Regions from separate parts of the Pseudomonas sp. PDM25 genome, predicted to be linked through region 3. Evidence: predicted binding sites of a transcription regulator. Region 3 holds the regulator's gene; each other region holds the start of a gene.
The links. Region 3 encodes FliA, which starts transcription of late flagellar genes. Its sites were predicted from a motif close to CTAAAGTTTNNNNNNNNNNNGCCGNTAA; they were not measured.
Positions count from the first base shown of each region.

Region 1 (7,592 bases), on a different contig from region 3:
ATCGGTGGATTGCCGACCGCCCGAAGCCTGGCCACCTTTCTGGCCCGACTGCGAGGCTTTGTCGCTGTCGTCGGTAAAGCTGCCTCCGCGTCCTGCGCCCTGACCACCGCCGGACATACGGTCAGCATCTTTTGACTGCTGTCCGCCTGAAGCCATGCCACCTTTTTGGCCAGCCTCAGAAGCCCGTTGAGGATCGTTGGCAAAATTACCGCTTGATGCCTCTCCGCCTTTCTTGCCGGCTTCTGAGGCTTTGTCCCGGTCTTTGCCAAAGTTTCCGGGGTTGTTGTTTCCAGTGTTAGCCATTTTTGTTCACCTCTTTCTCAAGGACGAGCGCGTGTGCTCGCCTTCAATTACGAGGTCATCAAAAATCGAAAGTTTGAACGAAAATGCTCCTCTCGGGACGGGCGGAATGGACAAGATAGTTCCCGAAAAATCTGTCCTGAGCGACTGGCGGCACAGTCACCGCCGATCACCCTGCGATTGGATTATTTTTCAAAAGAGTTCAGATTTTTACTAGGTTATAAAGGCTTTTGAATCCCGCGAACGTCGTGCTTGGGAGGTCAGTCGATGACCGAACACATCGTCCATTTTCACTGCCAGATCGATCAGGGAACGACCGAGCGCTTCAGGGATTGTTGTCTTGAAGCCATCGATCAAGGTGCCACGTCGCTGCTGTTGAACCTGTCCACGTGTGGTGGCAGCACCAATTTCGGCTTCACGCTCTATACCTTCCTGAAGTCATTGCCGGTGCCGCTGTGCGCGATTAATGCGGGCAACATCGAATCGATGGGCATTATCATGTTTTTAGCAGCAAGCCGACGCATCACGTCGCCGCATGCGCGCTTCCTGATTCACCCCATGAACTGGTACTTCAGTCAAAAATCGGTCGACCATCAACGCTTGCGCGAATACCTGTCGAGCCTCGACAACGACCTCGCCCGCTATGTACAGATTTTCAACCTCGAAACCGCTGAAGCAGAAACCAAACTCGATATTTTCCATTGCCTTTCAGCGGAAGAGAAAGTCATCGCAGCCCACGAATCCCTGGCCTACGGCATCGCTCATGAGATGCAGCAGATGGTCTTCGCCGACGATGTCAAACACTGGAAAGTCAGCGGTGGTTGAGGTCAGCGCGCTCAGTCAAGCCACCCCGATCCGTGTAGCAGCTGCGTTGTGGCGAGGGGATTTATCCCCGTTCGGCTGCGCAGCAGTCGTGAATTCAGACAACACGGTGCATCAGATAGATCGTGCGTTCAGGTTTTACGACTGCTTCGCAGCCGAACGGGGATAAATCCCCTCGCCACAACGCAGCTGCTACAGGGTAGGCATCGCTATTGATCACAAGGCTATTGCGCCGTTTCCATCAGCAACTTGCGAGTAGGTTGTTCCATGGCGTAGGCGACCAGTAATCGGCGCTGCACGGAAAAAAATACCCGATTCAAACGCTTCAGAGGGGCTGCCAAACACTTTGAATTTTTCTTGACGCGCTCACTCCTTTGTCTATGAACATAAGGAGGGGTCTCATGAACCGCACCGATCTCTTCATCATCGAGTACAAGCTCCATGGAGAGCCGAGGTCCTTCATCATCAGGGCAAAGACAATGTGCAATGCGGATGCCTGGCATTGGGCGAGTTGTGATGCCGGATTGGCACCTATTCCCAGACCCGGGAAACCGCCGCTTAAAGTCGTATCCAAACCCCAGGCTGAGCGATACGGGGTCACTGATGTGAAATGGCGCGAGTCCGCAGCGCTGGATTGGACGGATATTTAGTCTTTATGAACGGTCAGCGGTCATCGCGATGACCGTAATAAGAACAGATAAAAAAACGGGAGGTCAGTTCAGACCTCCCGTCTTTCATTCGACCTTTTACGAAGTGCCTAATCCTCGAGATAGATCGGCAGGCGAATCGGATGCTGGACGGCGCTCGCCATCCGGTCTGATTTGCGTGCCCGAATGATTGCGGCCATCCCGGTACTGAACGCGACAGCCGACTCTGCGCTTTCAAGCTCGCAGAGTTTGTCTTCCAGGACAGAGACCGTAGGGTTGCTCATGCGGCTGTAAATGAAGCCCGGTTCTTTACCCAATGCCACGTCATACCATTCATCGATGTCTTGGTAACCGTAGGCGGCACTGACTACGATGGGAGTTTGGGTAGCGTTGTAGGGATGCTGAACTTGCTCCCCTCCCCAAACCACTCGCGTCCCCAAACCAGCACCCTGGCTATGGCCGGGTTTTGTCTTGTCATCCATAAATCTATCTCGCATCGATGAAACACAGATGTGTTCCGATTGGGCTTGCGATGACTATAGGGAAGGCTTGAGCGTGTGAAAAATCATGTTATCTGGGGCTAAGGGGTGGTTTTTTTAATGGATGATCGATATGAAAGAGCTTTTGAAGGGGTCGCCAGATACAGTCGCGCCACGCTGAATCGGCGGTCCCGAAGTCGAAAAGATCACCCCGTATTATTCAGGATTTCAAAATTTTGATACTTGCGAAGGTTGACTCATCACGTGCCTGATCCAGCAAGCTCATCGGCCTTGCCAATGGCAATGCCTGCGCAATCGTTCTTGCTGTCACTAGCGGTTGCGATTCCGCCACCAGGCGCTCGTCGCTGGGTGGAATGCCGAAACACTCGCGATAGCACTTGGAAAAATGGGGCGTGGACACAAAGCCACACACCACCGACAACTCTACGATGGAGATCGGCGTTTGCTTGAGCAACTGACGTGCGCGAATCAGGCGCAGTTTGAGGTAATACCGCGAAGGCGAGGAATGTAGGTATTTCTGAAACAACCGCTCAAGCTGTCGACGTGACAAGCCGACATAATTTGCCAGCTCGTCCAGATCAATCGGCTCTTCCAGATTGGCCTCCATCAAGGCGACGACTTCCTGCAACTTTGGTTGATGGGTACCGAGCATGTGCTTGAGGGGCACTCGTTGGTGATCCTGCTCGTTGCGGATTCGCTCGTAGACGAACATTTCGGAGATGGCCGCTGATAGCTCATGACCGTGATCACGACTGATCAGGTGCAGCATCATGTCCATTGGCGCGGTTCCACCAGAGCTGGTGAAGCGATCTCGGTCGAGGGTGAATAAACTGGAGCTGAGGTTCACTAGCGGGAAAGCTTCCTGCATGGCGGCCAGAAATTCCCAGTGCACACTGCAATCAAAGCCATCGAGCAGGCCCGCCTTGGCCAAGGCCCAACTGCCAGTGCACACGCCGCCGATCCGCTTCGAACGTCGCGCCAGGGCTCGCAACCAGGTTACGTGCTCCCGGGTCACAGCGCTTTGAATGCCAATGCCACCGCAGACGATCACGGTATCAAGCATCGGTGCGTTAATGATCGAGGTGTCCGGAGTGATCGGCATGCCGTCGCTTGCCCAGACCTGCTCTCCCCCCAAACTCAAGGTATGCCAACGATAGAGCTCTTGACCGGTCAACTGATTGGCCATGCGTAGAGGCTCTACTGCAGACGCCAGCGAGATCAACGTGAATTGGTCCAGCAGCAAGAAACCGATAGTTTGAGGAGGAGCGGCCTTGGAGGTGTCGTATGCCATCGAAGATTATTCTCGCAGTGACGGTAGTGGCCCGTGGCGCAGGCGGCTTTTGCCGCCTCGCCACTGCTCGAGCACTGATGAGGTCGCCAGCAGGTTTACGCTGGATGGCTGCTATGCACTTTCCGCCGACACCGCCCGCTGCGGCTGACCATGGTGACGCGTAGTCACAAGGCCGATAAAGGAAATCACCAGCGCCAGGCCGATGGTCGAAGAAACCTCCATACGGTGCTCGGGGGTCACCATCATCACCGCCAACGCAGCGCAGATGAACACGATGACCAACCAGGTGAGCCAGGGAAACAGCCACATCTTGAAGGTTAACGTGACGTTCTGCCGACGCAGAATCTTGCGCATGCGCAATTGCGACACGGCGATAACCAGGTACACCAGCAAGGCGATGGCGCCGGAACTGGCGAGCAGAAACTGGAACAGTCCGGCAGGCATGAAATAGCTGAACAAAGTCACGCCGGCACCCAGTATGGTGCTGGCGATCACCGCAGCTCTCGGCACGCCCGCCGACGACGTCACCTTCAGCGGCTCCGGTGCATCACCGCGCTTGCCCAGCGAGAACAGCATGCGCGAGGAAATATAGATCGACGAGTTCATGCAACTGGCCACGGCAATCAATACCACCACATCCACCAGTAACTTGGCGTGGGGAATGTTCATCAGTTCCAGCGCTCGCTGGTACGAGCCCACCGACGCCAGCAATGGATCATTCCAGGGCACCACGGAAATGACCACGAAAATGGACAGCAGGTAGAACACCCCAATGCGCCAGATCACCGAACGTGTGGCTTTGGCAATGTTCTGCGCAGGATTGCTGGATTCGGCGGCAGCAATGGTTACCGCTTCTGTACCGATGAAGCTGAACATGATGGTGATGAAAGCACCTACGACCGCTGACAAGCCATTGGGCGCAAACCCGCCATGTTCCTCCATGAGTCGACTCAACCCGCTGGCTTCCCGCTCGGGAATCCAACCCATCAACACCGCAAAACCAAGACCGATAAAGCCGATGATCGCCACGACCTTGGCCATCGCAAACCAGAATTCGAACTCGCCGTATTTGGACACGCTGAACAGGTTGGTCACGACCAACAGGATGATCGACAGCAAGGCAAACAACCAGGTGTCGATCTGCGGGAACCATTGATTCATGACATGCCCGGCTGCGAGCGCCTCGATGGGTATCACCAGCACCCAGAACCACCAATAGAGCCAGCCGATGGTGAAGCCGGCCCAACGCCCGATCGCCTGATCGGCATAGGTTGAGAAAGAACCGGTGTCCGGGTTGGCCACTGCCATTTCGCCCAGCATGCGCATGACCAATACGACCAACAGGCCGGAGCACAGATAAGCCAGCAATACCGCCGGACCGGCAGCAGCGATGGCATGTCCCGACCCAACAAACAAGCCTGCGCCGATAATCCCCGCGATGGAAAGCATGGTGACGTGTCGCGGCTTGAAACCCTGTGCCAACTGACCGTTCGAATCTTTGGAGTTCAGGCTATTCATTGTTTTTTTTTGTTCTCTGGTGATCGACGTTAGCGCGTGCTGACTGAGGGTCAGGCGATCATCATTTCTTCCTGTTGCCCCTTATCGAAAGCGGCGAACCTCAGCGCTTTGGAGCATTCCCCATCAGTCAACGCAACTGCACACTGACATGAAATGACACGCCACCTTACGCGCCCACTCATCCACGCAAGTAGCCTGAGCGCGCCACGTGCGAGTCTGATTTCGACATGCATCAGTGCGTAGGGTCTCTGGCCTTCAAGAAGAGATCCCTCATCCAACCGATAAATTGACCGCCGGAAGTAGACTTTAAGGCCCCACATCTTCTTTTCCGACGTACAACCTGTCCTTTGGGAATTACTTCTTAATCTTTCACTCATTGCTGCCGATGCCTCTAGATTAGGGCATAGGAGCAATACAGATGAGAAACAACCAACCGGTTACGCAGCGCGAGGTTGCCCTTGGACCTCAACAAAAACTCATCTCGACAACGGATGCACGAGGTGTCATCACGTACTGCAATGACGCCTTTGTTGATATCAGCGGTTTCAACAAGTCCGACCTGATCGGCGCGCCTCAAAACATCGTTCGTCACCCCGACGTACCCTCCGCCATCTTTGCCCATATGTGGGGCGCGCTGAAGCAAGGCAAGCCGTGGATGGGCATCGTCAAGAACCGCTCCAAAAACGGCGACCACTACTGGGTCAACGCCTACGTCACGCCGATTTTCGAAGGTCGTGAGGTCGTTGGCTATGAATCGGTCAGGGTCAAGCCGACGGCCGAGCAGATCCGCCGCGCCGAAGCTCTCTATAAACGCATCACTCTTGGAAAATCAGCCGTCCCCGGCAGCGATCAATGGCAACCCGCCCTACTCGCCTGGTTGCCTGTTGTGACGATCGGATTGGTGGGGACGCTGGGCGGCATGTTCCTCAGCGCGCCTGAGGCTTTCATTTTGGCCGTCGGGGTATCGATTCCCATCGGGTTGCTTGTGTCCCGCAGACAAAACCGAGGGGCGCTGCATCTATTGGAAATGGCTGAGGCCTCAACCTCCGACTCGTTGCTGGCCAAAATGTACAGCGATGAACGCGGTCCTCAGGCACGCCTTGAAACGGCATTTGTCAGTCAGGCGTCTCGGCTCAAGACCTGCCTCACTCGGCTGCAAGACACGGCAGAGCAACTGACCAGTCTGGCGGGGAGATCCGATGGCCTCGCCGCCGATAGCTCTCGTGGACTGGACCGCCAACGGGTCGAGACCGAGCAGGTGTCGGCCGCAGTCAATCAAATGGCGGCCACCACCCAGGAAGTCGCCAGCCACGTCCAGCGTACTGCCGACGCCACTCAAGAAGCCAATGTGCTGACCGGACGTGGACGCGAGGTGGCCCGAGACACTCGAGAAGCCATTCAGCGCCTCTCCGTCGTGGTGGGCGAGACAGGGCTGACAGTGGCGCAGTTAGCCAAGGACAGCCATGAAATCGGGACGGTGGTGGATGTCATCAAAGGCATTGCCGATCAGACTAACCTGCTCGCGCTGAACGCAGCCATCGAAGCCGCGCGCGCGGGCGACATGGGTCGAGGCTTCGCGGTCGTCGCTGATGAAGTGCGTCAGCTGGCCCAGCGCACGACTCAGTCCACGATCCAAATCCATAACCTGATTTCCAAGTTGCAGGTCTCATCCAGCAACGCGGTTAAAACCATGGAAAACGGACAGCGACAGGCCGAAGAAGGCGTGGCGTGGGTGCTTGAGGCAGACAAGGCATTAGTCGGTATCAGTGAGGCCGTCGCGAACATCACAGACATGACGACCCAGATTGCCGCTGCGACCGAAGAGCAAACCGCCGTGGCCGAGGAAATCAGTCGCAATATCACGACCATTGCTAATCTGGCGGACCAAACATCTGAACAAGCCAGGCATTCGGCGGAGCTGAGCAAGGAATTAACCCAGACCGCTCAAACCCAGTATTCATTGGTCGAGCGATTTAACCGATAACCCATCAACTTTCTTAAAAAAAGCCCGCTCCTGCGGGCTTTACAGTTCAGGCGCCTGATCAACTACTTTCCAATAAGTTTTGGCAAGGCGCTCAAAACGCTAAATGCCGGGTCAGTTGATCAACCGGCGGTGACGGTCATGCCGCCGTCGGCCATGACCACGGAGCCGACGATGAAGCTCGCGCGGTCCGAGGCGAGAAATGCCACAACTTCGGCGATTTCCTCGGGCTGCGCGGCACGACCAATGGGGGCTGCTTCACCGTGCTGGGCCAAAAAGCCAGGGCCGTCGTCAACCACGTCGTTGAGGATGTTGGTCACCACGTCGCCGACGCCGATAGCATTGACTCGAATGCCATGCTCAATCGCCTCGAGCGCCAGCGTGCGGGTCAACTGGGCCAATGCCCCTTTGGAAGCGGTGTAAGCGGCAATGGTTGGGAATGCGAAATAGGATGCGTAAGAGGCTATGTTGACGATAGCTCCCGATTTGTTGGGCATCATCGCCTTGACCGCTTCGCGGCAATGCAGGAAGGC
Region 1 covers NZ_JAHUWL010000006.1:138,157-145,748, forward strand. Annotated here, with positions in the region: gene KW848_RS12940 (general stress protein) at 1-303, opposite strand, end outside; gene KW848_RS12945 (ATP-dependent Clp protease proteolytic subunit) at 568-1,125, shown strand; gene KW848_RS12950 (DUF6555 family protein) at 1,524-1,772, shown strand; partial or broken gene KW848_RS12955 (PLP-dependent transferase) at 1,958-2,251, opposite strand; gene KW848_RS12960 (GlxA family transcriptional regulator) at 2,469-3,560, opposite strand; gene gabP (GABA permease) at 3,672-5,078, opposite strand; gene KW848_RS12970 (methyl-accepting chemotaxis protein) at 5,557-7,062, shown strand; gene KW848_RS12975 (SDR family NAD(P)-dependent oxidoreductase) at 7,182-7,592, opposite strand, start outside.
Region 1: the regulator FliA is predicted to act here: its motif matches at 5,440-5,467, upstream of KW848_RS12970 (methyl-accepting chemotaxis protein).

Region 2 (7,592 bases), on a different contig from region 3:
TGGTCGATCGACGGTTGCATCGGCGTGCGATACATCAACGACTCGTCGCCATTGCCCAGACCTTCGGCTTCGATATGACGGCTGTTGGTCATGTTCAAGGCGAAAGATCCGCTCTTGGTCTTCTCGTTCTGTGCGGCGAGCACTTTGGAGAAGTCCAGATCCCGAGCCTTGTAGTTCGGGGTGTCGGCGTTGGCGATGTTGTTGGCCAGGACTTCGGCACGCTGGGCGCGGAAGCCCAGGGCTTGTTCGTGGATACCGAGCGCTTTATCGAAGCTGATGCTCATGTCGGAAACCTTCGGGTGACCTGATTTTTCGTAACAGGGACAAAGCAAGCGTCGTGCCAATTCAAAAAAGCCCATAAACCGGGGCTTTGCGGGCAGTGGCAATGTGGCAATGCCAGAAAAGCGGCAACCGATTTCCGCCGCCTGCCGCTTTTCTGCCGCTTATCACGGTAGAAAGAACACCACCTGACCCTGTGGGAGCGGGCTTGCTCGCGAAAGCGGTGTGCCAGTCAAAGCTGATGTCGACTGACACGACGCCTTCGCGAGCAAGCCCGCTCCCACATTGGATCGTGGTGGTGCCGGGAAAATCATCAGGCAAAAAAAACGGGAGCCCCTGAGGACTCCCGTTTTTTGATGACGCCAACGAATCACTTCGCCTGGTAAATGATCCCCGGGCTGCACTGGACCATCTGGTAATGATCCGGCAAACCGTTCAGCGCCTCGGAAGCACCGAGGAACAGATAACCGCCCGGCTTCAACGTGCTGTGAATGCGCAACAGGATGTCCTTCTTCACCTCGGCGGAGAAGTAGATCAGCACGTTGCGGCAGAACACGATGTCAAACTTGCCCAGCGCCGCGTAGCTGTCCAGCAGGTTGAACGAGCGAAACTCCACCCGGCTCTTGATCGGTGCCTTGATGGCCCAGCGTCCCGGCCCTTTTGGGTCGAAGTAACGTTGAAGGCGCTCGGGCGACAGGCCACGGCCGATGGCCAGGCTGTCGTATTCGCCGGTCTTGCAGTTGGTCAGCATGGTGCCGGACAGATCGGTGGCAACGATCTGCACGCCCATCTTCAACTGGCCCATGTTCACGCGCTCGAACTCATCGATCGACATCGACAGCGAATACGGTTCCTGACCCGACGAACAGGCCGCCGACCAGATCCGCAGACGCTGGCCAGGGGCGGCCTTGATCGCTGCGGGCAGCACCTTGTTCTTCAAGACTTCAAACGGATAGGTGTCACGAAACCACAGGGTTTCGTTAGTGGTCATGGCATCCACCACCATCTCGCGCAAACCGCTGCGCGGCTGGGTCTGGATGCGCTGGACCAGCTCACCCAGGGACTTGATGCCTTGCTGTTCCATCAGTTTGTTGAGACGGCTCGAGACCAGGTATTGCTTGTTTTCACCGAGCAAAATGCCACAGGCTTTTTCCAGGAAGACCCGGAACTGTTCGAAATCCAAATTACCCGTAGACAAAGATACCGCCTCTTAAATCGTATTAATCGTTAGGGGCAAAAGGCCCCTAGCTGATGTCTGCTGCTTTGATCCGGCTGACTACCCGGGATGCCAGGTCATCAGGACGGAATTTGGCAAGGAAGTCATCGGCACCGACCTTCTTGACCATCGCCTGATTGAATACACCCGACAACGAAGTATGCAGGATGATGTGAAGCTTTTGCATGCGCGGGTCGTTGCGGATCTCGGCCGTGAGGGTGTACCCGTCCATCTCCGGCATCTCGATGTCGGAAATCATCATCAGGAACTCTTCTTCCGGCTTCTTGCCCTCGTCGACCAGCTTGCGCAGGTAATCCAGCGCTTGCCGACCGTCGTTCAACGCCACCACTTCGACACCGACCGTCTGCAGGCAACGGGTCACCTGCTTGCGCGCCACCGACGAGTCATCGACCGTCAGTACTCGCAAAGAGAGCGCCTTGTGCTGGGTTTCTACATCCACCACGCCGACGGAAATCGCTTCCGGTGTCGGCGCCACTTCTGCCAGCACTTTCTCGACGTCGATGATTTCGACTAACTGATTGTCGACCCGAGTCACAGCCGTCAGGTAATGATCGCGTCCCGTGCCCTTGGGTGGCGGATGAATCTCCTCCCAATTCATGTTGACGATGCGTTCCACTGACCGCACCAGGAAACCCTGGGTCTTGGTGTTGTACTCCGTGATGATCACGAAGGGATTGCTTTGATCTTTCAGCGCACCGGAGCCGGTCGCCATCGCCAGATCAAGAATCGGAATGGTCGCCCCCCGAATATTTGCCACACCGCACACGACAGGACTGGATTTTGGCATCAGCGTCAGTTTGGGGCATTGCAGCACCTCCCGAACCTTGAACACGTTGATCCCATACAGCTGCTGGCCGTCGAGACGGAACAACAACAGCTCAAGGCGATTCTGCCCTACCAGTTGCGTGCGCTGGTTTACCGCATCCATTACACCAGCCATGCACAGACTCCTACACCAACGCTTAAGTGTGTTGCGACGCGCATTCATCACTAAACGGCACGGCGCTTGCTTTTTAACTCTTATGAACACAGAAACGACATTTTTCCGACGCCTGACATCAAACGCCCGCAAATTGCTTTGCGCGGTGTCGGCCGTCTGCCTGTTCAACGCTGGCTGCCCTGCCCTTGCTGACGCGGTTACCTTGCCTGACATGCTTATCGGCGTCACCCAGGGCTTTCTTGAATTCACCGTAGAAGACTATCTGGCCACCAGTCAAACGGAAGGCCGCTACGAAATCGAGGTCAAGCAGCTCGATCCGCGGCTGCGCATGCCCATGTGCGACAAGGAATTGACAGCGTCCCTGGAGAGCCCCGCCACGCCCCTGGGCCGGGTTACGGTCAAGGTTCGCTGCGAGGGCGCTTCGCCCTGGACGGTCTTCGTACCCGCTCAAGTGCGCCTGTTTCGCGACATTGTCACCACCACCCGCCCGCTGCGACGCGCCGGTATCGTCGAGCCCCAGGATGTGACCCTGCGCGAGCGTGACATCAGCCTGATCAGCCAGGGTTACCTGACTTCCGTCGACCAGGCGATCGGGCAGAAACTTACCCGACCAATGGTCGCCGATCAGGTCATGACCCAGGTGCACATGGAACAGGCAGAAGTCATCAGCAAGGGCGACCAGGTGGTGATTACCGCCCGCAGTGGAACGCTGAGCGTACGCATGCCGGGTGAAGCGCTGTCCAACGGCGGCTTGCGCGAACAGATCCGGGTGAAAAACCTCAACTCCCAGCGGGTCATCAAGGCGCAAGTCATCGCGCCCGGCCAAGTGGAAGTAGCGATGTAGAGAACTCTCTGTTTGTGAAGATGTGGCGCGCCACTCGACTGTTCCCTAGACTGTGCCCTATGCAGGGCAAGCGTTGACGCGCGCAAGCTCATTGATAATTGGGCCTAAAGTTTTTCCGGGTATGGCCGAAAACATGGCAAGCGTCCAAATACCCAGAGGTTTTTTGTCATGGTTATCGATTTCAGTCGTTTAAACAGTTCCTCGTCACTTACCGGCAGTACACGTACCAGCACCGCGAAGGAAACCGCCGAAGCCGGCAAGCCCGCACCGCTGAATACCCCGGCCGAACAGGCCAGTACCGTCAAAAGCGGGGAATCGGTACATCTCAGCGATGAGGCTCAACAGTTGCAGAAGGTCACTGACAAGCTGCGCGATCAGCCTGCCGTCGACAACGCCCGCGTGGCCGAGTTGAAAGCAGCGATTGCCGATGGCAGCTACAAAGTCGACAGCAACCGTGTAGCCAGCAAACTGCTCAACTTCGAAGCCCAGCGCTAGGCCAAGGCCTGCGCCAGGCTTTTGGACGCTTAAAACCCAAGGCCAGCCATGCACGACACTAATTTACTGCAACTGATCACCGACGATTTTGCTCCGGCACAGCACTTGCTGGAGTTACTGCAAACCGAGTCCCTCGCCTTGCACGGTCGTGACATGCCACTGCTCGAAGAGATTCTGGCGCAGAAACAGGCATTGATCATTTTGCTCGATCAGCATGGCCGCAAGCGCAGTGAAATCCTCGCCAGCCTCAACCTGCCGACCAATCACAATGGCCTGGAGCAACTTGCCAGCCATTCGAGCATTGGTGATCAGCTATTGGAGCAGAGCGACGTATTGACCGATCTTCTGGCTCAGTGCCAGGCGATCAACGTCAAGAATGGCCAGTCGATTCTGGTGCAACAGGCCGCGACGGCCAATCAGTTGAAAATCCTCAACGGCGGCGAGCCGCCAGCGCTCTACGATGCGCGCGGATCAACCTCCATGCTTGCGAAGCCACGCCCGCTCAGTCAGGCTTGAGCCTGCCGAAAAGCGCGCACTATCAAGACGCGCAACATGCTGGCAATATGCTGGCCAGCCGTAGTCATATTTTGCCTGGAGATGGATGAACCGTGTTCAATGCCTTAAGCGCGGAAGATGCTCCGCAGCCACCCAAGGTGCTCACCACGCCGTTGGAGATCTCCGGCACCCTGCGCCAGCTGCAAGACAGCCATGACCCGCTGATCATCACGTTCCATGAGCGCAGCCAGCGCTTCCAGAGTTATCTGGTGGACATTGACCGTGACAGCAACATGATGGCCCTGGACGAAATGATTCCCCGCGATGGTGAACGCTTCCTGCTCGCCGGCGAACCGTTCAAGGTCGAAGGCTTTCACGACGGCGTGCGTATTGCCTGGGAAAGCAACGGCCCGTTGACCATCGACGAATCCGCTGGCGGTCGCTGCTACCGTGGCGCCCTGCCCGCCCAGGTGGTTTACCACCAGCGTCGCAATGCATTCCGCGCAGCATTGAAGCTGGCACAACTGGTCAACGTCGATCTGGGCGGTGAAAAGCTCAAGTCGCCGATCAGCGGCAAGCTCTTGGACATCTCCGCCACCGGCTGCAAGTTGCGCTTCGAAGGCGACATCACCGCCAGCCTGCAACTGGGCCAGGTGTATGACCGCTTCATCGCCGCCCTGCCCTTTGGCAACATGACGGCACCGGTCGAGCTGCGTTACCTGCACTTCGAAGAAAGGATCTCCACCACCTTCGCCGGCGTACGCTTTCACAACATGAGCGGGCTGGTGCAGCGGCAGGTCGAGCGGTTCGTCTATCAGCTTCAGCGCGAAGCGCGGCGCTTCGACAAAGACGACATGTAATAAGACGCTTCAATAGAAAACGGGCAGTCCCTTGCGGTGACTGCCCGTTTTTTTATGCGTTGTTTTTATGCGTTATGGCCTGGCCTCGGTAAAACTTTGCTCGCGAGGTGCATCAGGGTCTTCGGGTGTCGGATCGGTTTCGGGCCCTGATTCAGGTTCAGGTTCCGGGTCCGGCTCAGGGTTGATCGGGTTCTGCATCTGCTCCTGGACAACTTGCTCATCGACCCGCGGGTCAAGGCAAGCCACCAGTGGCGAACTCGACATACTGTCCGGCATGGCGACGTGATGCAGCGGTGCATCGTCCACCACATGCAGGTTGGTCACCGCTTTCGGGCGAATCCGCCACACCAGTACCAACGCGAAGAAACTGAAGAAGGCATAGAGCATGTGGCTGCCGAACAGCTTCATCAGCACCCCGGCCACCAGCGGCCCGATACTGGCGCCGACACCGTAGGTCACCAACAGCATCGCCGTCAGGGACACCCGGCGATCGCCCTCGACGTGGTCGTTGGAGAATGCCACCGCCAACGGATACAGGCAGAACATCACCAGCGAACAGCAGAACCCGGTGATAAACAAAATCTCCAGCGGTACCTGTTGCATGATTGCCAGCGGCAACGCGGTAAGCGCCAGGACCAGCGCAAAACAGCGGATCAACAACGCCCGGTCATAACGGTCGGACAGCCAGCCCAACGGCCATTGCACCAGCAACCCGGCAAAAATGCAGCTACCCATGAACAGACCGACCTGCTCCGTGGACAATCCCTGCTGTGAGGCATACAGCGGAGCCAGACCGTAGAACGAACCGATGATCAGCCCTGCCCCCAGCACCGTGCTCAACGACTGCGGCACGCGCTTGATGAAGAACCGCGGCTCCATCGGTGCCGGGTGCAACGGCGCCGGGTGAATCCGCCGAGTCAGGGCCACCGGCACCAGGCACAGCGCGAAGCACAAGGCGACCAGCATCAGCAGCTCAAGACCCAGGCCCGGGTGCATGACCAGAATCAATTGACCCAGCACCAGCCCCAGATACGAGGCGATCATGTAGCCGCTGAATACCGTCCCCCGCTGCGTGGCTTCAGCCTGCTCATTGAGCCAGCTTTCGATGACCATGTATTGGCACATCATGCCGAGGCCGACGATGACCCGCAGGAAGATCCAGGCCGGCAACCAGTCCACCAGGCCATGGCCCAGCACCGCCGCACCGACAATCCCGGCGCAGGCCGAATAGGCGCGAATATGCCCGACCCGGGCGATCAACCGGTGGCCGATCTTGCCACCCAGCACCAGGCCGCAATAGTTGGCTGCCATCAACGCACCGACCCACAGGCTGTCGACGTGGTCGGCCGCCAGGCGCAAGGCCAGGTAAGTACTCAACAGGCCAGAGCCGATCAACATCATCAGCGAGGCAAAATAAAGCGCTCGAAAGGGTTTCCAGATTTGGCGCATCGGCGTTCCGAGCGGCTCCTTGCAGTGAGTTTCAGGCTACCGACAAACGATAGCCTGATGTCGACGGATCGTCAGGCCTGGGCCGCTAAAACACGCCGTTCCCAGGGAGTAATTTCATCAAAGAAGCTGGTCAACTCCATGGTCTTCGAGGCGATGTAGCCTTCGATGAACTCCTTGCCAAACAGTTCCTTCGCCAATTGACTACGTTTCAGACGCTCAAGAGCCGCATGCAAGGTACACGGCAACGAAAGATTGTCCGGTACTTCAAATTCGCCCTGGATCGGCTCGCTCGGCTCCAGTTTGTGCTCAATGCCATACAACCCTGCGGCAAGGCTGGCGGCGATCGCCAGGTAAGGATTTGCATCAGCCCCCGGCAAGCGGTTCTCGACCCGACGAGCGGCGGGAGAACTGGCCGGAATACGCAATCCGGCCGCACGGTTGTCGTGGGACCAGCAGGCATTATTCGGCGACGCATACGGATGGCACAAGCGCTGATACGAGTTCACGTTCGGTGCGAACAACGCAGTGAAATCCGCCATGCCAGCCTGCTGACCCGCGATGAAATGACGGAAGGTCGCCGTCGGCTCTCCAGCCTTGTCGCTGAACACGTTACGCTCGCTGCCGATCTCGATGATGCTCTGGTGAATATGCATCGAGCTGCCGGGCGTGTGCGCCAGCGGCTTGGCCATGCAAACCACGGTCAGGCCATGCTTGAGCGCGACTTCTTTAAGCAGATGTTTGAACAGGAGTGTCTGATCGGCCAGCAACAGCGGGTCGCCGTGCAGCAGGTTGATTTCGAACTGGCTGATGCCCATCTCGTGCATGAAGGTATCGCGCGGCAGGCCCAGGGCCGCCATGCAGGCGTAGACTTCACTGAAGAACGGCCGCAAACCATTATTGGAACTGATACTGAACGCCGAATGACCGTCCTCGCGACGACCATCCAGGCCCAGCGGCGGCTGGAACGGTTGAGTCGGGTCGGTATTGGGCGCG
Region 2 covers NZ_JAHUWL010000030.1:8,015-15,606, reverse strand. Annotated here, with positions in the region: gene flgB (flagellar basal body rod protein FlgB) at 1-284, opposite strand, end outside; gene cheR (protein-glutamate O-methyltransferase CheR) at 650-1,477, opposite strand; gene KW848_RS30530 (chemotaxis protein CheV) at 1,524-2,456, opposite strand; gene flgA (flagellar basal body P-ring formation chaperone FlgA) at 2,539-3,300, shown strand; gene flgM (flagellar biosynthesis anti-sigma factor FlgM) at 3,469-3,795, shown strand; gene KW848_RS30515 (flagella synthesis protein FlgN) at 3,844-4,311, shown strand; gene KW848_RS30510 (flagellar brake protein) at 4,404-5,150, shown strand; gene KW848_RS30505 (MFS transporter) at 5,223-6,599, opposite strand; gene KW848_RS30500 (glutamine synthetase family protein) at 6,671-7,592, opposite strand, start outside.
Region 2: the regulator FliA is predicted to act here: its motif matches at 3,405-3,432, upstream of flgM (flagellar biosynthesis anti-sigma factor FlgM).

Region 3 (7,592 bases):
TCACCGCGCCACGGCCGTCGATCATCATTTGCTTGCCACCCGGCGCCAGCAACGCCAGGCCCGGACGCAGGATGTCGCCATCCTCGGCTTCCTTGACGCTGATGCGGCAGAGCTTGTCCAGACGCTCGGCGAAGGCCTTGGTAAAGGCAGCCGGCATGTGCTGGATCAGTACGATCGGTGCGGGGAAGTTGGCCGGCAATTGGGTCAGAACCCGTTGCAAGGCAACCGGGCCGCCAGTGGACGTACCGATGGCGACCAGTTTGTAGGCTTTGCGTTTAGGCGCGGGCGACGACGAGGCTGGCGCGTGGGCACGCGCCGGAATCGGGGCCGGTGCCGGACGCGCAGGCGCGCTGCTGCCGTAGCTGCTGACGCTCGAAGGTGCAGGCGTCGGCGCAGGTGCGGCGGCCGGTGCCGGAGCGCTGTAGGTGTTGGCGCGACGGTTACTGCGCGAGATGCTGAGAATCTTCTCGCACAGCAGTTGCTTGACCTTCTCCGGGTTGCGGGAGATGTCTTCGAAATTCTTCGGCAGGAAATCCACTGCGCCAGCGTCCAGCGCGTCGAGGGTTACCCGAGCGCCTTCGTGGGTCAGCGAGGAGAACATCAACACCGGGGTCGGGCAGCGCTGCATGATGTGCCGCACTGCCGTGATGCCATCCATCATCGGCATCTCGTAGTCCATGGTGATCACGTCTGGCTTGAGGGCCAGCGCCTGATCAATCGCCTCTTTTCCGTTGGTCGCCGTGCCGACGACCTGGATATTCGGATCCGCTGAAAGAATTTCCGAGACGCGGCGGCGGAAAAACCCCGAATCGTCCACCACCAGGACTTTAACTGCCATAAACACTCCGTTAGGGGGAGCGAGGCTCAGTCGCCCCGCCCCACCAGAATCAAATACGCCGTGCGGCGTAACGCTTGAGCATGCTCGGAACATCGAGAATCAGCGCAATGCGGCCATCACCGGTGATGGTGGCGCCTGACATGCCCGGGGTTCCCTGGAGCATTTTGCCCAATGGCTTGATGACCACTTCTTCCTGGCCCACCAGTTGATCGACAACGAAGCCGATCCGCTGAGTGCCCACCGAAAGGATCACCACATGGCCTTCGCGCTGCTCTTCGTGAGCGGCGGAGCTGACCAGCCAGCGTTTGAGGTAGAACAAGGGCAGCGCCTTGTCCCGCACGATCACCACTTCCTGGCCATCCACCACGTTGGTGGTCGACAGGTCGAGGTGGAAGATCTCGTTGACGTTCACCAGCGGGAACGCAAACGCCTGGTTGCCCAGCATGACCATCAGCGTCGGCATAATCGCCAGGGTCAACGGGACCTTGATGACGATCTTCGAGCCCTTGCCCTTGGTCGAATAGATATTGATGGTGCCGTTGAGCTGGGCGATTTTGGTTTTCACCACGTCCATGCCCACGCCGCGTCCGGAGACATCGGAAATTTCGGTCTTGGTCGAGAAGCCCGGCGCGAAGATCAGGTTGAAGCAATCGGATTCGCTGAGGCGATCCGCTGCATCCTTGTCCATCAAGCCTTTCTTCACGGCAATGCCGCGCAGAACGTCGGCGTCCATGCCCTTGCCGTCATCGGAGATCGACAGCAGGATGTGGTCGCCTTCCTGTTCAGCGGACAGGATCACCTTGCCGCTGCGAGGCTTGCCCATCGCTTCACGCTCGGCCGGTTCTTCAATACCGTGGTCGACCGAGTTGCGCACCAAGTGGACCAGCGGGTCGGCCAGGGCCTCGACGAGGTTCTTGTCGAGGTCGGTTTCTTCGCCGACCAGTTCCAGGTTGATCTCTTTCTTGAGCTGGCGAGCCAGGTCGCGAACCAGACGCGGGAAGCGCCCGAAGACCTTTTTGATCGGTTGCATCCGGGTCTTCATGACCGCGGTTTGCAGGTCGGCCGTGACCACGTCGAGGTTCGACACGGCCTTGGACATGGCTTCGTCGCCGCTGTTGAGGCCCAGACGGACCAAGCGGTTACGCACCAGTACCAACTCGCCGACCATGTTCATGATTTCGTCGAGACGCGCGGTATCGACCCGCACGGTGGTCTCGGCTTCGCTGGCCGGTTTTTCCGCTGGCGGCGCGGACGCGGCACGGGCCGGAGCCGGGGCAGCAGCGGCAGGCTTCGGCGCTTCGGCTTTAGGCTCGGGCGCTTTGGCAACGGGTTTCGGTGCAACAGCCTTGGCCGCTGGCGCCGCAACCGGAGCGCTGGCGCCCGACGCGGTACCGACTTCAGTGAACTTGCCTTTGCCGTGCAATTCGTCGAGCAGCGATTCGAACTCGTGATCGGAGATCAGATCGCCCCCAGCCGCTTTAGCGGTGGGCGCAGCCGGGGCCGGGACCGCAGCAATGGCCGATTCCAGCGCATCAACGGCAAAGTTGCCCTTGCCGTGCAGCTGATCGAGCAGTGCTTCGAACTCGTCGTCGGTGATATCGGAGCTGTCGCCTGCCGCTTTCGGGGCAGCCGGTGTGGCTGGCGCCGGGGCTACCGCATCGACGGCGAACTGGCCTTTACCGTGCAGTTGATCGAGCAACGACTCGAACTCGGCATCGGTGATTTCGTCGCTGGCCGCTGCATTGCTGCTCGGCGCTGGCACAGCGGCCGGGGCTTCTGCCTGAGCCTTGACGGCGTTCAGCGAGTCCAGCAGTTGTTCGAATTCGTTATCGGTGATGTCACCCGATTCGCTCTCGGCGGCAGGTTCTTCCACCACGTCGGCGACCGGTGCCGTTTCATCGGCGGTTTGCGGCTCGGCCAGTCGGGCCAGTGCCGCCAGCAATTCCGGCGTGGCAGCCGTGATCGGGCTGCGCTCGCGGACTTCGGTAAACATGCCGTTCACCGCATCCAGCGCTTCGAGAACCACGTCCATCAGTTCCGAGTCGACGCGACGTTCACCCTTGCGCAGGATGTCGAACACGTTCTCGGCGATGTGACAGCACTCCACCAGCTCGTTGAGCTGGAGGAAGCCGGCGCCTCCTTTTACAGTGTGAAAACCGCGAAAAATTGCATTGAGCAAGTCCGCATCATCAGGTCGGCTTTCAAGCTCGACCAGCTGTTCGGACAGTTGCTCTAGAATCTCGCCGGCCTCAACCAGGAAATCCTGAAGGATCTCTTCATCGGCGCCGAAGCTCATGTGTAGGGGTGCTCCTAGAATCCAAGGCTGGAAAGCAAATCGTCTACATCGTCCTGACCGGACACAACGTCTTCTCTTTTATCGGCATGAATCTGCGGACCTTCACCCTGAGAGAGATGTTTTTGCGGATCTTTTTCTGCCAGCATCGCTTCACGGTCATGTTCGATGCCCGCAAAGCGGTCCACCTGACTGGCCATAAGCACGAGCTTGAGCAGGTTGCTTTCAACTTCGGTGACCAATTGGGTCACACGCTTGATCACCTGACCGGTGAGGTCCTGGTAATCCTGAGCGAGCAGAATGTCGTTGAGGTTGCTCGACACAACGCGATTGTCTTCGCTGCTGCGTGTCAGGAAACCGTCGACTCGCCGAGCCAGCTCGCGGAACTCTTCAGCCCCGACTTCGCGACGCATGAACCGTCCCCAGTCGGTGCTCAAGGCCTGGGCTTCGTTGCTCAGGCCGTTGACCAGCGGCGTGGCGTTTTCCACCAGGTCCATGGTGCGGTTGGCAGCAGCCTCGGTCAGCTTGACCACATAACCCAGACGCTCGGTGGCGTCCGTGATCTGCGAGACTTCCTCGGCTTGCGGCATGTTCGGGTCAATCTGGAAATTGACGATCGCGCTATGCAGCTCGCGAGTGAGCTTGCCCACCTCTTGATACAGGCCACGGTCACGGGTCTGATTGAGCTCATGGATCAATTGCACAGCGTCGCCGAACCTGCCTTTTTCAAGGCTTTCGACCAGTTCGACCGCGTGTTTTTTCAGAGTCGATTCGAAATCGCCCTGTGAAGACTCGTAATGCTCCATAGCTCCCCCCGTGGCGCAGTGGCTTCGCACATCAACCGATGCGTTCGAAAATCTTCTCGATTTTTTCTTTTAACGCCTGGGCCGTGAAGGGCTTGACCACATAGCCGTTAACACCGGCCTGGGCTGCCTCGATGATCTGCTCGCGCTTGGCTTCAGCGGTCACCATCAGCACCGGCAGGTGCTTGAGCTTTTCATCGGCACGCACGTGGCGCAGCAGGTCGATACCGGTCATGCCAGGCATGTTCCAGTCTGTTACCAGAAAGTCGATGCTGCCGCTGTTGAGCACCGGAATGGCAGTAGTGCCATCGTCGGCCTCGACCGTGTTGGTGAACCCAAGGTCACGCAACAGGTTTTTAATGATCCGCCGCATCGTTGAGAAGTCATCAACGATGAGGATTTTCATGTTCTTGTCCAATTCGACCTCCAAGCAGTCTTAAACGCGCCCAGCACCTGGACGCGCCATTTCAATCAATCCGGCAAAGCACTCGATGACTGTCTGGAGCACAACAGATCGGGACCGGTACGGTTCAACACCCCACCAGTCGCGTTCGCAGTGTCCCCACACTGCCTTCAGCGCGCTCGCCACTCCCCCAAACGCCCCCGCAAACGGGCCGCGCACTGGCTGTGTAACTGGCTGACCCGAGATTCGCTGACCCCCAGGACCTCACCGATTTCCTTGAGGTTCAACTCTTCGTCGTAGTACAGCGCCAACACCAGTCGCTCACGCTCCGGCAAATTGGCAATCGCGTCCGCCAGCGCCGCCTGGAAGCGTTCATCTTCCAGATCGCGTGACGGCTCCAGATGTGCACTGGCGCCATCCTCGTGCAGCCCTTCGTGTTCGCCGTCCTGCAACAGATCGTCGAAACTGAATAACCGGCTGCCCAGGGTGTCGTTCAAAATCCCGTAATAATCGTCGAGACTCAATTGGAGTTCGGCCGCAACCTCGTGATCTTTAGCGTCACGGCCGGTTTTAGCTTCAATCGAGCGAATGGCGTCGCTGACCATCCGGGTATTGCGGTGGACCGAACGTGGCGCCCAGTCCCCTTTGCGTACTTCGTCGAGCATCGCGCCGCGGATTCGTATGCCCGCGTACGTCTCGAAACTCGCGCCTTTGCTGGCGTCGTATTTGGTTGACACTTCAAGCAGGCCGATCATCCCGGCCTGGATCAGATCTTCAACCTGGACACTGGCCGGCAGACGCGCCAGCAAGTGGTAGGCAATGCGTTTAACCAGTGGCGCGTAACGCTCGATCAGCTCGTACTGCGCGTCACGTGCCGACTTCTTGTAGAGGTTGTAGCCACTGGCTGTCATAGCACCGGTCCTGCGGTTTGTTGCACGAGGCGCTCGACGAAAAACTCCAGGTGCCCACGCGGGTTGGCAGGCAGCGGCCAGGTATCGACCTTCTGTGCAATGGCCTTGAACGCCAGTGAACACTTGGACCGCGGGAAGGCTTCGTAGACGGCGCGCTGCTTCTGCACAGCCTTGCGCACGCTTTCGTCGTAAGGCACAGCACCGACGTATTGTAAGGCGACGTCGAGGAAGCGATCCGTGACCTTGGTCAACTTGGCGAACAGGTTGCGACCTTCCTGCGGGCTCTGGGCCATGTTGGCCAGGACGCGGAAGCGGTTCATGCCGTAATCGCGGTTCAACAGTTTGATCAGTGCGTAGGCGTCAGTGATGGAAGTCGGCTCATCGCAAACCACCAGCAAGACTTCTTGCGCTGCGCGGACGAAGCTGACGACCGAGTCACCAATGCCCGCCGCGGTGTCGATCACCAGCACGTCGAGGTTGTCGCCGATATCGCTGAACGCCTGGATCAGGCCGGCGTGTTGGGCCGGGCTCAAATGAACCATGCTCTGTGTGCCGGACGCGGCCGGGACGATGCGGATGCCGCCAGGGCCTTGCAACAGTACGTCGCGCAGCTCGCAGCGGCCTTCGATCACGTCGGCCAAAGTACGTTTGGGTGTCAGTCCCAGCAGGACGTCGACGTTCGCCAGCCCCAGATCGGCGTCCAACAGCATGACGCGCCGACCGAGCTCAGCTAGAGCCAGGGACAAGTTCACTGACACGTTAGTCTTCCCGACGCCACCTTTGCCGCCGGTCACCGCGATCACCTGTACGGGATGCATGCTGCCCATGAATTTCTTTACCTTGTCTTACTTAGACGGAGGCCACATTACTGGCTGCGCGTTCACAAACGGAACAATGCATGGCAGACCATCGATGTAGGTACAAAAACTGTCATTAGTACCTCAGCCGACCTGCTTGGTCGGGCTGTGGTAAATATCAGCGAACATATCAGCCATGGCTTCTTCGCTGGGTTCTTCTTGCATTTGCACGCTTACGGCGCGACTGACCAACTGATGACGACGCGGGAGATGCAAATCATCCGGAATCCGCGGGCCATCGGTCAGGTAGGCCACCGGCAATTCATGACTGATGGCCAGGCTCAACACCTCGCCCAGACTTGCCGTTTCATCCAGTTTAGTCAGGATGCAGCCAGCCAGCCCACAACGCTTGTAACTGTGATAAGCGGCGGTTAGAACCTGTTTCTGGCTGGTGGTTGCCAAAACCAGATAATTTTTCGATTTGATGCCACGACCGGCCAGGCTTTCGAGCTGCATGCGCAGCGCCGGATCGCTGGCCTGCAGGCCGGCAGTATCGATCAGCACCACGCGTTTGCGCAGCAAGGGCTCCAGCGCCTGTACCAGTGACTGCCCCGGATCGACGTGAGTCACCGACACATTGAGGATCCGGCCCAACGTCTTGAGTTGTTCCTGAGCACCGATACGGTAGCTGTCCATACTGACCAGCGCGATATTTTGCGCGCCGTACTTGAGCACGTAACGGGCCGCGAGTTTGGCCAGGGTGGTGGTTTTGCCCATGCCGGCGGGGCCGACCATGGCAATCACGCCGCCCTCTTCCAGAGGCTCGACTTCCGGTGTGGCGATCATCCGCGCCAGGTGGGCCAGCAACATGCGCCAGGCCTGACGAGGTTCTTCAATATCGGTAATCAGTGCCAGCAAATCGCGCGACAACGGGCCGGACAGGCCGATGCGTTGCAGGCGGCGCCAAAGATTGGCCTGGGCCGGACGGCTGCCTTGCAGCTGATTCCAGGCCAGGGAGCCGAGTTGCACTTCCATCAGTTCGCGCAGGCTGTTGAGCTCGAAACGCATCGAGTCGAACGCCCGTGGGTCGACGCCGCCGGAGGCAGGTGCCGCAGCCGGTGCAGGACGACGGGGTTCGGTGTAGGTCGGTTCGATCAGCGGCTCGGCGGCGGTCAGTGGCAGGCCGGCGAACAATTGGCGATTGGTGGACTTATCGCTCTCGCCATCGCTGCGCAGGCTCAGTTCGGCCTGGGCGGTGACGATCCGCGATTGGGTCTTGCGCAGCTCGTCTTCGAGTTCCATGTTCGGAACGCGCGGAGCCAGCGCCGACAACTTGTAATCCAGGGCAGCCGTCAGCTCGACACCACCAGCGATCCGGCGGTTGCCAATGATGGCGGCATCAGCGCCCAGCTCATCACGAACCAGCTTCATGGCCTGACGCATATCGGCGGCGAAAAAACGCTTAACTTGCATAAACCACTACCTCAGCCGTTGGGCCCTACTGTCGCAACAATGGTCACTTGCTTGTTGTCAGGAATTTCCTGGTA
Region 3 covers NZ_JAHUWL010000003.1:529,311-536,902, reverse strand. Annotated here, with positions in the region: gene KW848_RS07955 (chemotaxis response regulator protein-glutamate methylesterase) at 1-838, opposite strand, end outside; gene KW848_RS07950 (chemotaxis protein CheA) at 888-3,134, opposite strand; gene KW848_RS07945 (protein phosphatase CheZ) at 3,149-3,937, opposite strand; gene KW848_RS07940 (chemotaxis response regulator CheY) at 3,969-4,340, opposite strand; gene fliA (RNA polymerase sigma factor FliA) at 4,508-5,248, opposite strand; gene fleN (flagellar synthesis regulator FleN) at 5,245-6,075, opposite strand; gene flhF (flagellar biosynthesis protein FlhF) at 6,190-7,518, opposite strand; gene flhA (flagellar biosynthesis protein FlhA) at 7,530-7,592, opposite strand, start outside.

Region 4 (7,592 bases), on a different contig from region 3:
TTGCGCAGTTCAGCGGTGGTGCCGGCGGCAACCAGGGTCGTGGCGGAGAAATGGCTGATGGCATCGGCGGCCAGGTCGCGGTAGGTCACCACGGCCGTCGGCTCGGCGGTTTGCCAGGCTTTAACGACTTCGCTACTCAGCTGACGGGAAGCCGAGTTGTCACCAAGAATGCTCGAATCGATATGCAGCAGTTTCATGTGGGATCTCCAGGTGAGGATCGCCACGAGGCGATCTGATGGGGAGAATCCTACAGACGAAACTAATAGCTGATTAGTCGGCAACAATGCGATAGTTCGTCCCACTGATAGAACAATCGAGCGTCCACCATGCAAGACCTCAATGATCTCTACTACTTCGCCAAGGTGGTTGAAGCCGATGGCTTTGCCGCAGCCGGGCGTTTGCTCGGAATTCCCAAGTCGCGGTTGTCGCGGCGCATTGCCGAACTGGAAGAACGCCTTGGCGCGCGCCTGCTGCAACGCACCACCCGACAACTGAAGCTGACCGCCGTGGGTGAACGTTACTTGCGGCACTGTCAGGCAATGCTGCTGGAAGCCGAGATGGCCGATGAAGCCGTCGCCAGCATGTCGAGTGAACCTCGCGGGCGTTTGCGGGTGTCTTGCCCCGTCGGGCTGGCCCACGAAATTCTGCCGACAGTGATCAGCGATTTCCTTGAGAAATATCCTCATGTTCAACTGGAGGTCATGTTGCTCAACCGCCGCGTCGACCTGGTGACCGAGGGCGTCGATGTGGCGCTGCGGGTGCGTGAGTTGGGCGATGAGGATCCGCTGTTGGTCACCCGACGTTTGCGCCAGGCGCAGATGGCGATGGTCGCCAGCCCCGGATTTTTGCACGGCCGTGAAATCAACCACCCCGAAGACTTGAAAAACCTGCCCGTGCTCGGCGCCCTGGAAGCCGATCGCCTGGTGCATATCCGCATGCTCGACCAACAGGGCAAAAGCTGCGATCTCACCCTCGAGGCGCGATTGGGCATCGATGACTTTATCGTGCGCAAGGCCTGCACCCTCGCCGGCCAGGGTTTTACCATGCTGCCGATGATGTATTGCGAGCAGGAACTGGAAAACGGCACGCTGGTGCAGCTGCTGCCCGACTGGTCGTTGCCTGGCGGCTGGCTGCAAGCGGTCTACCCTCATCGGCGCGGGGTGATGCCGGCCGTACGCGCCTGGCTCGACCATTTGATCGAATCATTCAATGCCTGCGGGGACCGACTGATATGAAGGCTGGACGTATGAGCGAAGAGGATGTCGCGCAATTCTGTCTCGCGCTGCCGGGTGCGCGGGAAGACTACAAGTGGGGTGGCGTGCGGGTGTTTTCGATTGCCGGGAACAAGATGTTCGCCTTGCAGAATCTGCGGGGCGAATCCCTGGCCTTCAAGGTCGACAAGGACGTGTTTCTCGGTCATTGCGACCGCCCGGGAATCCGCCCGGCGCCGTATCTGGCGCGAGCTCAGTGGATCATCATGGAAACGCCCTACCCGTTGGGCCCTGAAGAGCTGCAAGGCTTGTTGCAGCGTTCCCATCAATTGGTGGTGAGCAAGTTGCCCAAGCGCACCCAGGTCGGACTGCTGCTTTAAAGCAGCGCGAACAGATGGGCGCCGAGAAACAGCTGGTCGATCCAGAACACCTGATGCATCAGCACGATGATCCAGAACACCAACTGAAACGAGAGCTTGCGCGTCTTGTGCCGAAACAGCTGCTGGGCCAGTAAGGCGCCCGGCCAGCCTCCGGCGAGTTCCACCGCATGCAACACGTTCTCCGGTGTGCGCCAATGGTCGGCGCGCGCCTTGCGCTTGTCGCTCCAGTACAGCAAGAACGCCAGCAGGCTGACGACCCCGTACGCAGCCAGGGGAATCACCGAAACCCCACGCAGCCACAACGACATCGAGCCAAACAACGGCAGCGCGCACAGGAGCGCAAACACCAACAGTTTCAGCTGGAGATTGCGAACCTCTCCTGCGGGCTTGCGTCCGGGGTTGTTGCGCGCACTGGCGTCATTCATGGCTTGACCGCAGTCCAGTCAACCCAGCCGAACTGCCAGGTGGCCAGGATGACCAGGCCGAACGCGATGCGATACCAGGCAAACGCCGCATAGCTATGGCTGCCGATGAACACGAGCAAGGCTCTGACGGCAATCATCGCGAAGATGAACGCCGTGACGAAGCCGATGGCGAACACCGGAAAATCCGACGGGACGAACAGGTGGCGGTATTTGAAGCCCGAGTAAACCGCCGCAGCGACCATGGTCGGCATCGCCAGAAAGAACGAGAACTCGGTAGCGGTCTTGCGCGACAGCCCGAACAACAAGCCACCAATGATCGTCGAGCCGGAGCGTGAGGTCCCGGGAATCATCGCCAGGCACTGGGCGAAGCCGACTTTCAGGGCGTCTTTCCACGTGATCTCATCAACGGTTTCGGCATGCACTTCATGCTGACGCTTTTCGGCCCACAACATGATGATCCCGCCCACAACCAACGCCGTCGCAACGGTGATCGGGTTGAACAGGTACTCGTGGATCAAATTGGAAAAAATCACCCCCAATACCACGGCCGGCATGAAAGCAATCAACAGGTTTGCAGTAAAGCGGCGAGCGCCGGGCTGCGTTGGCAAACCGGTCACCACATCGATGATCTTGCGGCGGAACTCCCACACCACCGCCAGAATCGCCCCCAGCTGAATAATAATGTTGAAAGCGATGGCCCGCTCGCCACCGAAGTTGAGCAGGTCAGCCACGATGATCTGGTGGCCGGTACTGGAAATCGGCAAAAACTCCGTCAGTCCTTCTACAACCCCAAGAATCAATGCCGAAAAGGCAGTCCAAAGATCCATCAATCCCCCAAGAAGCAATGCGCCACGGCATGCCCCGTTAATATTTTTTCAGAACGTTGACTGCGGTCAGCGTCGCTGCTGCGCCGCGCGCATAGAATCCAGACGAAACCATAAAAATTCCGTGAAAAATCGACTGGGATTCAGGTTTTTCCATGCGGGGCCGAAATCCTATCAGACAAGTCTGATTAACGCTGCCGCGTTATTGGACTTGGGTCGGATATGACTGATTGGCAAAGTGTGGTTGGATGCTGGCGATCATTTATTACAAGAAAAAGAAACCGGAGTGACAGCGTTATGAACAGCTTGCGCAGTATGTCGATCAGCCGACGTTTGTGGCTCATCTTGATCGTGGCCGTCCTGATGCTATTGACGTTGGGCGTCTTGATGCTCAAGCAGATTCACGATGACCTGTACCACGCCAAGGCTCAGAAAACCCAGCATGTGGTGCAAACCGCCAGCGGCATTCTGACCTATTACCACGACCTCGAAACTGCCGGCACCCTCACCCGCGACGCCGCACAGAAGCAGGCACTGAGCGCCGTTCGCGGCCTGCGCTATGACCAGAATGACTACTTCTGGATCAATGACCTGACGCCGGTGATGATCATGCACCCGGCCAACCCGAAACTCGATGGCCAGAACCTCTCGGCGATCCGCGACCCCGACGGTTTTGCCCTGTTTAACGAAATGGTCGCCGTCGCCAAGACCAAGGGTGCCGGCACCGTCGACTATCGCTGGCCGAAACCGGGCGCCAGCGCGCCGGTAGAGAAAACCTCCTACATCAAACTCTTCGAGCCCTGGGGTTGGGTGATCGGTTCGGGCGTGTACATCGATGACATGCAGGCCGAGTTCTATGGCCAGGTGTGGAAGGCCTCGTTCGTGGGGCTGGTGATTGCCCTGATCATGGTGCTGCTGGTCATCCTGATTGCCCGCAGCATCGTGCGTCCACTGCAGGAAACCGTGAATGCCATGGCCAACATCGCCAGCGGCGAAAGCGACTTGACCCACAGCCTCGATACCCATGGCCAGGATGAAGTCACGGAACTGGCACGCCACTTCAACGCCTTCACCGCCAAGCTGAGATTGGTGATCAAAGAACTGCAAGTATCCGCCAGTGCCCTGGGCCAGTCGTCCAGTGAACTGGGCAACGACGCCGCCCAGGCCCAGCAACGCAGTCAGCAACAATCCCAGCAAATGGAACTGGTGGCCACAGCAATCAATGAAGTGACGTATGGCGTGCACGACGTCGCGAAAAACGCCGAGCACGCCGCCAGCGAAATGCGCGATGCCGAGTCTCAGGCGCAGCAAGGTCAGGTCAACATCGATGGCAGCCTGCAACAGATCGACAAGCTGTCCTCCACCATCGATCAAGCGGTGGAAGTCATTCGTACTCTGGCCGCCGAAAGCACGCAGATCGGCAGCGTTCTCGAAGTCATCCGTTCCATCGCCGAGCAAACCAACCTGCTGGCCCTCAACGCGGCCATCGAAGCCGCCCGGGCCGGCGAGCAAGGTCGCGGTTTTGCGGTGGTGGCCGATGAAGTGCGATTGCTGGCCCAGCGCACCCAGAAGTCCACGGCCGAGATCCAGTCGATGATCGAACGCCTGCAAAGCCACTCCGAAGCAGCGGTCAAAGTGATCGGCGACAGCAGCCGTGCATCGCAGTTGACCATCGAGCAGGCCGGCCTGGCCGGCGCAAGCCTGAATGCCATTGCCCAGGCGCTGCGCAACCTCAACGGGTTGAACGCCTCCATCGCCAGCGCGACCTTGCAACAGGCGCATGTGGTCGAGGACATCAACCAGAACGTCACCCAGGCCGCCGGTTTGTCCCACAGCACGGCGCTGGCGGCTGAACAGTCGAGCGTGGCCAGCGTTCACCTGAAGGAATTGAGTGAGCAGTTGAACGGGCTGCTCAAGCAGTTCCGGGTGTAACGACAGTCCCTGTAGCAGCTGCCGAGCCCGTGGCGAGGGGATTTAGCGAAACGTCGCACCGCCCCGTTCGGCGGCGAAGCCGTCGTAATCCATTGGACGCGGTGTGGCTGGAAAAACAGGGGCCGCTTCGCAGCCCAACGGGGATAAATCCCCTCGCCACGGGCTCGGCAGCTGCTACACAGTGTGTGTGTGTACGCCGGTTCTACTTGGCAGCGCCTGCCGTTACAATCCGCACCCTCTTCGATTTTCCCAAGGTACCTCCATGTCCGGGCTTGAACTGTTTGCCGCTGCCCTCGGTGTCATTGCCGTCTGGTTGACGGTCAAACAGAACCCCTGGTGCTGGCCGATCGGTCTGGTCATGGTGCTGCTTTATAGCTGGATCTTTTTTGAGGTGAAGCTCTACTCGGACATGCTCCTGCAGGTGATCTACGCCGCATTGCAGCTCTATGGCTGGTGGCAGTGGACACATGCGGGTGACGCACACCAAGGTCGGCAGGTCAGCCTGCTCGACGGTAAATCGGTTGCTATCGGTCTGATCATTGGCGCGGTCGGCAGTCTGTTGCTGGGCGCTGCAATGGCGAACTGGACCGATGCCGCACAACCCTGGCTCGATGCGGCACTCACTGGCTTCAGCCTGGTGGCGCAGTTATGGATGGCGCAAAAACGCGTTCAATGCTGGCCGCTGTGGTTCACCCTGGATGTGATCTTCGTCGGGCTGTTTATCTACAAAGGTCTGTACCTGACCGCCGGGCTCTACGCGCTGTTCGCCCTGATTGCCGTGCAAGGCTGGCGAGAATGGCGGGCCGATCCGGCGTTGCGTACATGAAGGTGCTGGTGCTGGCAGGGCCGGAATCCAGCGGCAAAAGCTGGCTTTCGAGTGAGATTCACGCCAATTTTGGCGGCATATTGGTCGGTGAGTACGTTAGGCACTTCATCGAAAGCGAAGCCCGCGAAACCTGCTACGATGACATTGCATCAATAGCACATGGCCAGCTGAGATGGGAGGACGAGGCACGCGCCCGGCAGCCGCATTTGCTGATTCTCGACACTCACTTGCTGAGTAACATCCTCTGGAGCCAGACCTTGTTTGGCGCTTGTCCGACATGGATCGAGCAAGCATTGCTGGCACGGCACTACGACCTGCATTTGCTGCTGAGCCCTGAAACCGTGGCCTGGCATGACGACGGGCAACGTTGCCAACCGCAACTGGCAGAACGCCAGGTGTTTTTCCAGGCCAGCCGCCAATGGCTTGACCTGCACCACCGGCCTTGCCAGGTGCTGCAAGGTGATTGGCAACAACGCAAGGACGCGGCATTCGAGGCTGTGACGCACTTGCTCACGACCTGACAGCCCCCCGCGCCCTGCCGAAAATGTCCACTCCTGATACATCTACCCCTGCGCAAACCCGCGAGCTAAAGCGGCTCAAGCACTCCTGCAAGAAAATGTTAAGCCTCTGATACAACCTGCCTTCAGCGCCCTTAGCGAGCAATACCGCCACCCTCGACGGCGTTTTTGCGTGGCCCTGTCTCAGTGGCGTTACACAATTTTTTGACTACCTCGACAATTAAATCCAACCACCTGTTTTCAAAAGAAAAACAAAAACCGGCACACCTTCTGCTCTCTTCCTCGCAACGCTGATAAGGGCCAGCGCTCCACTCACAGAAGGAATTGCCGCCGTGGGGAAACCTGATAACAACTTTTTTAGCCTCCTGCTGATCGGATGTGCACTGGGCTCGATTGTCTGCATGCCGGTACAGGCTGACAACGGCATCATTATTATCAAACGGGATGTTCAGCCGCGCATGGCAACGCGTGCGCCAGTGATGCCCGATCCTAGCCCCACGACCGCCAATGCCAACCCGTCCAAACAGATCATCAGTCAAACGAACGAGTTGAGCGACGGCGACTTTGCCGGTGTCTCCAGTGGTGCAGGCATCTCCCGCCTGATCACTCAAAACACCAACAACCTGGGCGGCAATATCAGCAACCAAAGCCAGCTTTCCAACCTCCCCGCCGGACGTTCGGGAAATGCTGGCGGCGGCATTGCCAACATGGTCAATTCAAGCGTCCAGCAAGGCCTGGGTGCTCTGAAAGTCATAACGGGAGACCGTTAAGATGAATCGTACGCTGCTGATTATCGCCATGTTTTGCAGTGCATCGACCTTCGCCCAATCCCCCGTCATCGATAACGCCAACATCGACGGTTCGGGCGCCCAGTACCAGGGCAACCTCGGGGTCAATCAGGCTGCCGGCGACCTGCAGCAGCAGGCGAACGCCCGGGCCATCGCCGTTGGCCATGGAGCCAGCGCGACCACACAGATTCGCCAACGGCTGCGTACGGTGGTCGACCCCAGGATCGATGCCCGGTCCAGCATCCAAGGCAATTCCTTCAGCCACGGTAACGGCGTACTGGGTGTCAACCAGAGCGCGGGCGCCAGCAACCAGCAAGCCAATGCCCTGCGGATAAGCATTGGCACACAGCCGCAAAGCATCGACGACAGCGTCCTCAGGCAACAGAACGTGACGCTGATCACCAACTCCGATCCAACTGACTCTGCACCAGGCTATCGCCAGGTCGCTACCAGCGATCAGGCCTTCACCGGTAGCCGTGGGGTGATCCAGTTGAATCAGAGCGCCGGGGTGGGAAACCGAACGGCCAACACCCTGAGCGTACGGGTCACGGACTGACCCAAACAGGTAGGTACAACACTTAACCTAAAATAAGTACGGAGAACCACCATGAAACCTTCGATGGCAATAAAACCTCTGGTTTTTGCAATCGCTGCGGTCTTGGCTGTTGCTGCACAAGCTGGACAGAAC
Region 4 covers NZ_JAHUWL010000001.1:569,430-577,021, forward strand. Annotated here, with positions in the region: gene KW848_RS02180 (FMN-dependent NADH-azoreductase) at 1-197, opposite strand, end outside; gene KW848_RS02185 (LysR substrate-binding domain-containing protein) at 327-1,235, shown strand; gene KW848_RS02190 (MmcQ/YjbR family DNA-binding protein) at 1,232-1,591, shown strand; gene KW848_RS02195 (DUF1294 domain-containing protein) at 1,588-2,016, opposite strand; gene KW848_RS02200 (undecaprenyl-diphosphate phosphatase) at 2,013-2,843, opposite strand; gene KW848_RS02205 (methyl-accepting chemotaxis protein) at 3,138-4,772, shown strand; gene pnuC (nicotinamide riboside transporter PnuC) at 5,035-5,598, shown strand; gene KW848_RS02215 (AAA family ATPase) at 5,595-6,119, shown strand; gene KW848_RS02220 (hypothetical protein) at 6,449-6,886, shown strand; gene KW848_RS02225 (adhesin) at 6,888-7,460, shown strand; gene KW848_RS02230 (heme utilization protein) at 7,512-7,592, shown strand, end outside.
Region 4: the regulator FliA is predicted to act here: its motif matches at 2,983-3,010, upstream of KW848_RS02205 (methyl-accepting chemotaxis protein).